3 regions of the Blautia sp. HA8986 genome follow, and region 1 is predicted to be linked to each of the others. Evidence: riboswitches for the same ligand, from Rfam matches in the RefSeq annotation. Region 1 holds a riboswitch; each other region holds the start of a gene.
The links. A riboswitch is a leader RNA that binds a small molecule or an ion and turns the genes downstream of it on or off. The one in region 1 is predicted to bind thiamine pyrophosphate.

Region 1 (3,279 bases):
CGATTCGTTCTGAATAATGCTCCCTGAATACTTTCCAGATTACGGATCACTTCTTGGTACATTACCGTCAACTCCTGATTGACCCGTACTGTACGGTTTCCTTTTGCCTTTTTGTATTTCTCTGCATAAGGACATCCGCTACAGGATATTTTGGATAAAAGCCATAGGTCTCATGAAATTTTTTCATGAGAGGAATAAAACAGTCCATATCTGAACGGTACCTGGATTTTTCAGTTGCTTTTTTCCATACCCAGGAATGCTTGTTTGCATTTGCTTCAAATTTTGATTCATCTATATATAAGTGCTGCAGATCGACGTGCTCGGCTTCAAAGATTTTTTGTAGGCTATGTTTTTTTACAGCTCCTTTTTCTGCCATTGTAAAAACTGCCGAATTTCACCGAAAGCCCCGATTCGGCGAAAAATATCATAGCAGGAATATTCCCCATAATGTATACTATATTTGTTAGGAAATCCAGATACACCACAAAGCAGAAAGGAAAAAAGCGTATGAAAAGAAATTGGAAAAAAGCTTTATGTGGCATTTTGACAGGTTTTATGCTTGCGACGGCGGCACCAGCTACGGTTCCGGAGCTGATCAGCGTGGCAGAAGTACAGGCGGCAGTAACTGTAGCAGCGCCGGCCATGTCTTCTATTAAGATCGTCGGAAAGAATAAGATCATTTTCAGCTGGAAACAGGTAAAAGGAACAGCCGGATACCGTGTATACCGCAAGTCCGGAAACAGCGGATGGAAAGTAGTAAAAACCATCACAGGAAGTAAGAATGTTACATTTACCGACACAAAAGTAAGCACCGGAGCACGTTATACTTATACGGTAAAAGCTTACCGGAAATCCGGAAAAAATATAATCTGGAGTAGCTATAATAAAAAAGGCCTGACAGCGATTGCAGGGCTGAATTCTCTTACCCTGAATAAGACCAGCCTGACACTGACACCGAAAAAAACTTATACACTGAAGATCAACGGCACCAGTCTGAAACCGTCATGGAAGAGTAGCAACACAAAGGTTGTCAGTGTAACTTCAGCCGGAAAGGTCACCGCAGTAAAAACAGGAACAGCGAATATCACAGCGATCCTTGGCGGCAGAAAATTCACCTGCAAGGTTACTGTAAAAAATCCTGCATCGGCTAACGCAAAACTGACGCAGAATTATGCCAAACTGAAAAAATATATCAGTCAGAAAGGCAGATATATCGAAGACGGAAGTCAGTTTATAAATGTCAAAGTAAATGAAGAAAGTACTCTGATGATCGGCTATTTGAAGAAAGAAGATAAGATAGATATTGGAATGCTGATTTCTGTGCCTTCAGATGGAGTCCTTGCCGGACTGGATATTATCGGAAACTGTGTGAAATCTGATACGGTCAGTGTGAAGTCCGCCCTGTCTTCGGATGGAGTCTTTGTGCTGCTGACTTCTTCCACAAAAGCATCTGCTTATAAAGGTCAGAATCTGACTTTCCTGTATACAAACGGAAAAAAAGCGATGACAGATCTGCAGGATTCTTCCAACATTATGATGAAAGCGACAATGATAGCAGCAAATGCTTATCTGAAAAAGAATTTAAACCTGACAATGAATGATCTGGGATTCACTGCTTATAAATAAAAGTTACTGTTCACTCCGTTCTCAGCAACACGCTTCGCGATGCACAGGATTTATGCTAATCGCATAAATCCGCGCGGTATGTCTCGGGTTTTCTGTGACCTTCGCTCACAAAAAACACCTCGCGGAATATTACCAGTGAACAGTAACCAAATAAAACCAAAATTTATTATTCTTGACATGAAGCAGAATCGGAATTATACTAAACCGTGTAAATAACAGGGGAGCTTGTGATGGCAGGCTGAGAGGAAGTCTTCAACTTCGACCCTTATACCTGATTTGGATAATGCCAACGTAGGAACGTATAAGATGAATTTACGGGAGATACCTTGGTGTATCTCCTTTTTTATTGGATGCGGATGTTTTATCCGCCTGAATATACGTAAGATCAGGATTTACAGAGAAATATTTTACAATTAAACATGGGAAATTTTGAGAGTGAACAGAGTTCATGAAGGGGTGCACCACCGCGGGTGTATTTCTTTGTGAACTCTTTTTTTACGGATTGCGAATATCCGATTGACCGGAAGAGATTGAGAATTACTTCTGACTTGGCGAAATTTCCGGAAAGGAGCGATTATGATCACAGTAAATGGTGAAAGCAGAACACTGGAAAAGCCGGTGACAGTAACTGAATATCTGGAAGCATGTAACTATGTTCCGGTGCAGGTGGTAGTAGAGCTGAATGAAGAGATCATCAAGAGAGAGACTTACGACACGACCGTGCTGAAAGACGGAGACGTTGTGGAAATCCTGCAGTTTATGGGCGGCGGAAGCTGCTGAGACAGAAAGAATAAGAACGGATACAGAAATTCCTGTTCAGAAGTCTGAAGATGGGCAGGAATATCCGGCTGTGGGATGGGCAGAATCGCAGAAAATTGCTGCCTTGAAATTGAATAGCTGAGCAGTTATTGCAGCTGAAATACAATGCAGATAAATAACAGAAAGGTGGACATAAAAAATGACAACAGCAAACACAAATGAAGACAAATTGATCCTGGGAGGCCATGAGTTTACTTCCCGTTTTATCCTTGGTTCAGGAAAATTTTCCCTGGAGCTTGTAAAAGCATGTATTGAAAAAGCAGGAACTCAGATCGTAACACTTGCCCTGCGACGTGCAAATGAGGGTGGACTTGCGAACATTCTTGACTATGTGCCGAAAGATGTTACACTTCTTCCGAATACATCCGGCGCCAGAAATGCACAGGAGGCAGTCCGCATTGCAAGACTTTCCCGCGAGCTTGGCTGCGGAGATTTTGTAAAGATTGAAGTCATCCACGATTCCAAATATCTTCTTCCGGATAACTACGAAACTATCAAAGCAACCGAAATCCTTGCAAAAGAGGGCTTCGTAGTCATGCCGTATATGTATCCGGATCTGAATGCAGCCAGAGATCTGGTAAATGCAGGAGCTGCCTGCGTAATGCCACTTGGCTCTCCGATCGGTTCAAACAAAGGAATCTGCACAAAAGAATTTATCCAGATCCTCATCGATGAAATCGACCTTCCAATCATCGTAGACGCTGGAATCGGCCGCCCGTCACAGGCATGTGAAGCAATGGAAATGGGTGCAGCAGCGGTTATGGCAAATACAGCTATTGCAACTGCAGGAGACGTTCGTGTTATGGCGGAAGCCTTTAAGAAAGCTATTGAGGC
Region 2 (3,279 bases), 2.3 Mb from region 1:
GCTTCATGGCATTTTTTATATTTCTTTCCGCTTCCACACCAGCACGGATCATTTCTTTCAATCTTTTTAGCCATCTTTTTCTTCTCCTTTTCGCAGTTGTATCGCTGCTTTTTCTTTTGTTTTTTATATTGTCAGATATATGATATCTGCCGCAAATCGAATGTTTTCTCTGCCTGATTTATCATAGCACAACTTGCTTTAAGATAAAAGTATTCTTTGTGTTTTTGGTTTGTTTTATATAACTTTTATATTGATATCATATCGAATTTTCTCGAAATATATGGTTTTTATTGTTTTCTCAATATCTTCTATTATAATAAGCTTATAACATATCTCTATGGAAGGAGTTTTACAAATGAAAAAGCTAAAAGATCTTCCAAACCACAGGTCCAATCCTCCGTATGGATTCCTGCCACAGGCAAAAAATATCACAGAATTCCCAACTGTGGAAATATGAATCCAAACCGTACGTGTAAGGTTACTCTCAGTCAGGCAAAGCAACGTGGTTACACTGCCTGCAAAAAATGTTATCGATAAATCAAGCGGATAAGATCATTCAATAAAAAAGATCGCGGATTCATCTTTTCTGATTATACAATGTATCTTTTAAAGATGAGCCTGCGATCTTTTTTATTATTTGATTATATCATTTCTGCGCTGCCGGCTGACGATTTCCGCCGGTTGCCATTGCCCGCATTCTTCCAAGTGCACTGGATACTGCCGGGACAGAAATCACCACAATGGTCAATATACCTTCCAGAAGAATATAACTGTAGTTATAGATGATCGGATACAATGCAGTCAGGGATTTCGGGAAATTATCCGGCATATAATCCATCCAGTAGATATATCCACCTAGCGCGTGGAATGCACCTCTTGCCAGTATGGCTGTAATATAGGCTTTCAGAAGGCCATATTTTTTGGATTTCGTAAATAATCCGGAAAGTCCCATTGCTCCGAATGCAAAGATGTAATCACAGCATACCTGAAAAAATGAAAGCACATATGGCTCCTGCAGGAACTGGAAAATTCCATATACAAGGCCTGTAAGAATTCCAACCTTAACACCGTACCAGTAACCGATCAGAACAATAAACAGCATGCTGAACAAAGTTACAGATCCGCCAAATGGCAGTTTAAACAGCTTAATATAAGATGTTACATATGCCAGGGCAAGTGCTGCCGCGCAGGTAACAAGCTGCTGTGTGGTAAGTTTTAAAGTGGATGTTTTCTTCTGAAGTAATGCAGCTATAAGAACTACAAGTACCAGAACTGCTACGATAGATGCAGTGTAACCTGCCGTTGTGAGACCGCCGTCGGCAGTCACAAGAAAATCAAACATATTCTTTCTCTCCTCCTTACGTTGGGATTACCCAAATCAAGTTCAAAGGTCGAAGCTTGTGCTTCCTCTCAGCCTGTCCGGCTCCCTTGGTCTTACCTATTGTAGCACATGGGGAAGTGGGTGTAAATATGTATGATCATGAGGTTTTTGAGAAAAAATGAGTAATAAAAACAGGTAAATGAACCAATTTTAAATGGTTTACTTACCTGTTTTACTCTTTCCTTGTAGCTTGAAAACTACATACATGGTTTTGGTGATGATTGTTAATCGTATTTTGAATCAATTTTAACCTGCGTTTCTTGGTCAAGCCCTCACCCGATTAGTAACAGTCAGCTCCATGTGTTGCCACACTTCCACCCTTGCCCTATCTACCTCGTCGTCTTCAAGGGGGTTTACTTCATAAGAATGGGATATCTCATCTTGAGGGGGGCTTCACGCTTAGATGCCTTCAGCGTTTATCCCTTCCGGACTTGGCTACCCGGCCATGGCTTTGGCAAGCCAACCGGTCCACCAGCGGTCCGTCCATCCCGGTCCTCTCGTACTAAGGACAGCTCCTCTCAGATATCCTACGCCCACGCCGGATAGGGACCGAACTGTCTCACGACGTTCTGAACCCAGCTCGCGTACCGCTTTAATGGGCGAACAGCCCAACCCTTGGGACCTACTACAGCCCCAGGATGCGATGAGCCGACATCGAGGTGCCAAACCACTCCGTCGATGTGAACTCTTGGGAGTGATAAGCCTGTTATCCCCAGGGTAGCTTTTATCCGTTGAGCGATGGCATTCCCACTTAATACCACCGGATCACTAAGCCCTACTTTCGTACCTGCTCCACCCGTCGGTGTCGCAGTCAAGCTCCCTTCTGCCTTTGCACTCTTCGAATGGTTTCCGTCCATTCTGAGGGAACCTTTGGGCGCCTCCGATACCCTTTCGGAGGCGACCGCCCCAGTCAAACTCCCCGCCTGGCATTGTCCCACCGCCGGATTACGGCGGCTGGTTAGAAGCCCAATATCACAAGGGTGGTATCCCAACAGCGGCTCCGCGGCAACTGACGTTACCGTTTCTCAGCCTCCCACCTATCCTGTACATGCAACACCGGACCCCAGTGCCAAACTGGAGTAAAGCTCCATGGGGTCTTTCCGTCCTGGCGCGGGTAGCCAGCATCTTCACTGGCACTTCAATTTCACCGGATGTATTGCCGAGACAGCGCTCAAATCATTACGCCTTTCGTGCGGGTCGGAACTTACCCGACAAGGAATTTCGCTACCTTAGGACCGTTATAGTTACGGCCGCCGTTTACTGGGGCTTAAATTCAAAGCTTCGACTTACGTCTAACCTCTCCTCTTAACCTTCCAGCACCGGGCAGGCGTCAGCCCATATACCTCACCTTTCGGTTTCGCATAGACCTGTGTTTTTGCTAAACAGTTGCTTGAGCCTATTCTCTGCGGCCTGCTCTCGCAGGCACCCCTTCTCCCTAAGTTACGGGGCCATTTTGCCGAGTTCCTTGGCAATACTTCTTCCGCCGGCCTTAGGATTCTCTCCTCATCCACCTGTGTCGGTTTACGGTACGGGTACAGTATAAACAATAGCGGCTTTTCTTGACGCATGGCTCACGGGCTTCGCTACTAAAATTCGCTCCACATCACGTCTTCCCATTGCATGGCGGATTTTCCTACCATACTGGTACCTCGCTTGTACCGGGCTTTCCATTCCCGGCTCCCGCTCTCCTTACGTGTCCCCACAGTTCTGTTATACTGCAGTACAGGAATATCAACCTGTTGTCCATCGGCTACGGCTCCCGCCCTCACCTTAGGTCCCGACTCACCCAGGGCAGATCAGCTTTACCCTGGAAACCTTGGATATTCGGCCTAGAGGATTCCCACCTCTATCTCGCTACTCATTCCGGCATTCTCTCTTCTATACAGTCCACAGCTCCT
Region 3 (3,279 bases), 340 kb from region 1:
ATCTTCTCCGCTTCCTCACCAGCGATACCCATAAGTGCAGTACCAAGAACTGCCGCAGCCAGATAATTCCCGGATCTCTCATTTAATCCTATCTCACCGCCAGACCAGACACCTGCCTCTATACTATCCGTCATCTCTTTTGCAATATTATCTTCGCGCCCCGGCAAAAATGCCGCAGTCAGTGCACCAACCATACAACCGGTTCCTGTGATCCCGGACAGCGCCGCACTGCCATTTTGCACCAGAACAACCCGTTCACCATCCGTAACAAAATCCTGTTTCCCGGTTGCCAGCACGATCGCCTGATTATTTCTGGAAAAAGCCTTAAGCACCTCACTGACTCCATCGATATTTTCCTCAGTCAGGGCATCCTCGACACCCGCATCGATCCCGATCGCATGGGACGGCAGCCCGGAAACAGCCAAAAGCTCTGACATATTTCCCTTCAATACCGCCGGATGGCCGATGCTTAAAAGCTCCCTCGCCAGATCCAGCCTGAGATCACTGCATGCAACCCCTACCAGATCCAGAAGAACCGGGATCTTTTTTTCCATCGCAGTTCTCATAGAACGCTTCATTGACTCGATCCTGGCATCGGTAATATTCCCGAGATTCAGCATCAGCGCACCAGCCGATGCCGTAATATCTGCCACCTCTGCCGGATGCTCCGCCATGATCGGCCTTGCACCCACTGCAAGGATCACGTTGGCACAATCATGGATCGAGATCGGATTGGTGATGCAATGGATCAGCGGCTTTTCTTCTTTAATTAGCTTTCGCAGTTGTAAAATTCTTTGTCTCATATGTTTTTGAACCCAAAGCTGCCTGGAATTTCACCAAAAGACCTGCTTTACTCAGAGCCTTCAGGAAAATATAGGCAACACATCCTCCCATTGTGGTTGCTGCAAGGAACATCGGCGTATAATAAAATGCTGTCAGTCCGCCTCTTCCCATCAGGAATGCCATCACCGGATAAGAAACCATAGACCCGATGATACCCGTTCCAAAGATCTCACCGATCACCGCGCAGATGATCTTACCTTTGGAAAGTCTGTAGAACACACCTGAAAGAAACGCGCCAAATACTGCACCTGTCAGTGCAAGTGGCGGGATTCCCATAAACATCATACGGATCACGCCGATCATGGTCGCGCAGAGAAGTGAGTACCACGGTCCCATCAGAACCGAGCATACGATATTGACAAGATGCGCCGTGGGGCACATTCCCTCAATCCTCAGAATCGGTGAAATAACGACACCGATCGCAACCATCATTGCCAGCATTACCATACGAAGCGTGTGCATCCTTTGTTTTTCCATTGTGTTTTCCTCCCTGAAATATCAGGCAGATCCCTGTCAGATCCCGGGCAAAAACTTCCCGTCTGCTGCAGTCTGCCCTTAGATTTTGGCGGTCGAAGTTCCCTTACTTCCTCTCACTCCGAAAACACGGATTCCCATCGCTTACATGATCCTTCCGAAAAAATCCTCCGGAATATCACTCCCCTGCCAGACATTAAGGCGCTCCCCTTCCTGCCCGCTCTCCGCAGAAGCTCCACATGCAATCTCTGTCACCTTCATATCCGCAACACATTACCGGATCATCCCAGTTCCATTTCTGCATCAAAAAAGAGCGCATCCTCTGGCAAAAATCCACGGAGACACGCTCTTATATCACAATCCCTCCGTTGGCATTACCCAAATCAGGTACGGTCGAAGATCTATCTTCCTCTCAGCCTGTCACACAAGCTCCCGCTGGCTCTTTTTTTTCTGTTTTTCAATATAGCACACACCTATCCCGTTGTCAAACCTCTCTTCCCGGACGAAAAAATCCAGGCATTTATCATAATAAATCTTATTTTGAAATCTCGTCGATCAGACGCAGCTCCTCAGCTGTAAACGGTGCACAGTGGATCGCTTTCACATTATCAAGGATCTGCTGTGGCTTGGAAGCTCCGATCAGAACACTGGTAACTTCCTTATGCTGAAGCAGCCAGCCAAGTGCCATATCAGCCAGCTTCTCTCCACGCTGGGCTGCCAGATCGTTCAGTCGCCGGATCTGATCCAGACGCTCCGGCGTCAGCACACTTTCCTTAAGGAATCTTCCGTCTTTGCGGATACGGCTGTCCTCCGGGATCCCGTTCAGGTAACGGTCTGTCAGCTGTCCCTGGGCAAGAGGGCTAAAGGTAATCAGACCTTTTTTCAAAATGCCGGTAGTTCTCTTGAGACCGTTTTTTTCCACAGTTCTGTCAAAAATGGAATACCGGTTCTGGTTGATCACAAAGGGGCATTTCAGATCCTTCAGGATCGCTGCCGCCTGGCTTAAGGTTTTTCCATCATAATTGGAAAGTCCCACATAGAGGGCCTTGCCCTGCTGAACCGCTGTTGCCAGTGCCCCCATAGTCTCCTCAAGCGGAGTCTCAGGGTCCATTCTGTGATGGTAAAAAATATCCACATATTCCAGACCCATGCGCTTCAGGCTCTGGTCAAGGCTCGCCAGAAGGTACTTGCGGCTGCCCCAGTTTCCATAAGGGCCCTCCCACATATCATAGCCTGCCTTAGTTGTGATAATCATTTCATCACGGTAAGACATCAGTTCCTCTTCCAGGATCTTGCCGAAATTCCGCTCTGCACTTCCGTAGGCAGGTCCGTAATTATTGGCAAGATCAAACTGTGTGATACCATTGTCAAAAGCTGTGAAGCACAGCTGTTTCATATTTTCATAATCAGATGTATCTCCGAAATTATGCCATAATCCAAGAGATACCTTCGGAAGCATCAGGCCGCTTTCTCCGCAACGGTTGTACTCCATGGTTTCGTATCGTTCCCTTGCAGGTGTGTACATAAAAAAACCTCCCATAATGTAGCATGATTTACATTTTCTGTAACTGCCTTTACTATACTTCACCGACCCTTATTTCGCAAGACGGATCATATTCCAGCTGTGTTTTGCAAAAACTGCTTCCAGTTTTCCGCCATCCAGCTTTGAGCACTCTGCACCGGCTTTTACAGGAACTACATTCTCTGGCTGCGCCTCTGTATTGACTGCCTGAAGATCGTCATTATTGAGTACAATATGCTCCACGATCTTATATTTCTCAAACTGTCTTAAATCACAGGAAACTTCCATATCCTCATCCAGGCTCTTATTTACCGCAAAGATCGTCAGTGTATCCTTTTCCTCATCCCAAACGCAAACGGAATCCAGATACGGAGCCTCACCATAAGTTCTGCTCTCATATACCGGTGTGAGAACCTGTGTATTCAGTACCGTTCCTCTTC

Region 2: linked by a shared signal. The riboswitch ahead of AC04Q4_RS01830 (energy-coupled thiamine transporter ThiT) and the one ahead of thiS (sulfur carrier protein ThiS) in region 1 are both predicted to bind thiamine pyrophosphate.
Region 3: linked by a shared signal. The riboswitch ahead of thiW (energy coupling factor transporter S component ThiW) and the one ahead of thiS (sulfur carrier protein ThiS) in region 1 are both predicted to bind thiamine pyrophosphate.

What each region holds. Positions count from the first base shown of each region.
Region 1 is NZ_JBWLUQ010000001.1:2,697,991-2,701,269, forward strand. It holds partial or broken gene AC04Q4_RS12565 (transposase) at 1-334, opposite strand, end outside; gene AC04Q4_RS12570 (Ig-like domain-containing protein) at 508-1,626, shown strand; TPP riboswitch at 1,834-1,941, shown strand; gene thiS (sulfur carrier protein ThiS) at 2,203-2,406, shown strand; gene AC04Q4_RS12580 (thiazole synthase) at 2,585-3,279, shown strand, end outside.
Region 2 is NZ_JBWLUQ010000001.1:422,468-425,746, reverse strand. It holds gene AC04Q4_RS01835 (methionyl aminopeptidase) at 1-74, opposite strand, end outside; gene AC04Q4_RS01830 (energy-coupled thiamine transporter ThiT) at 647-1,342, opposite strand; TPP riboswitch at 1,339-1,440, opposite strand; rRNA gene AC04Q4_RS01825 (23S ribosomal RNA) at 1,642-3,279, opposite strand, start outside.
Region 3 is NZ_JBWLUQ010000001.1:2,354,091-2,357,369, forward strand. It holds gene thiM (hydroxyethylthiazole kinase) at 1-803, opposite strand, end outside; gene thiW (energy coupling factor transporter S component ThiW) at 766-1,320, opposite strand; TPP riboswitch at 1,661-1,763, opposite strand; gene AC04Q4_RS10910 (aldo/keto reductase) at 1,853-2,842, opposite strand; gene arfA (arabinosylfuranosidase ArfA) at 2,912-3,279, opposite strand, start outside.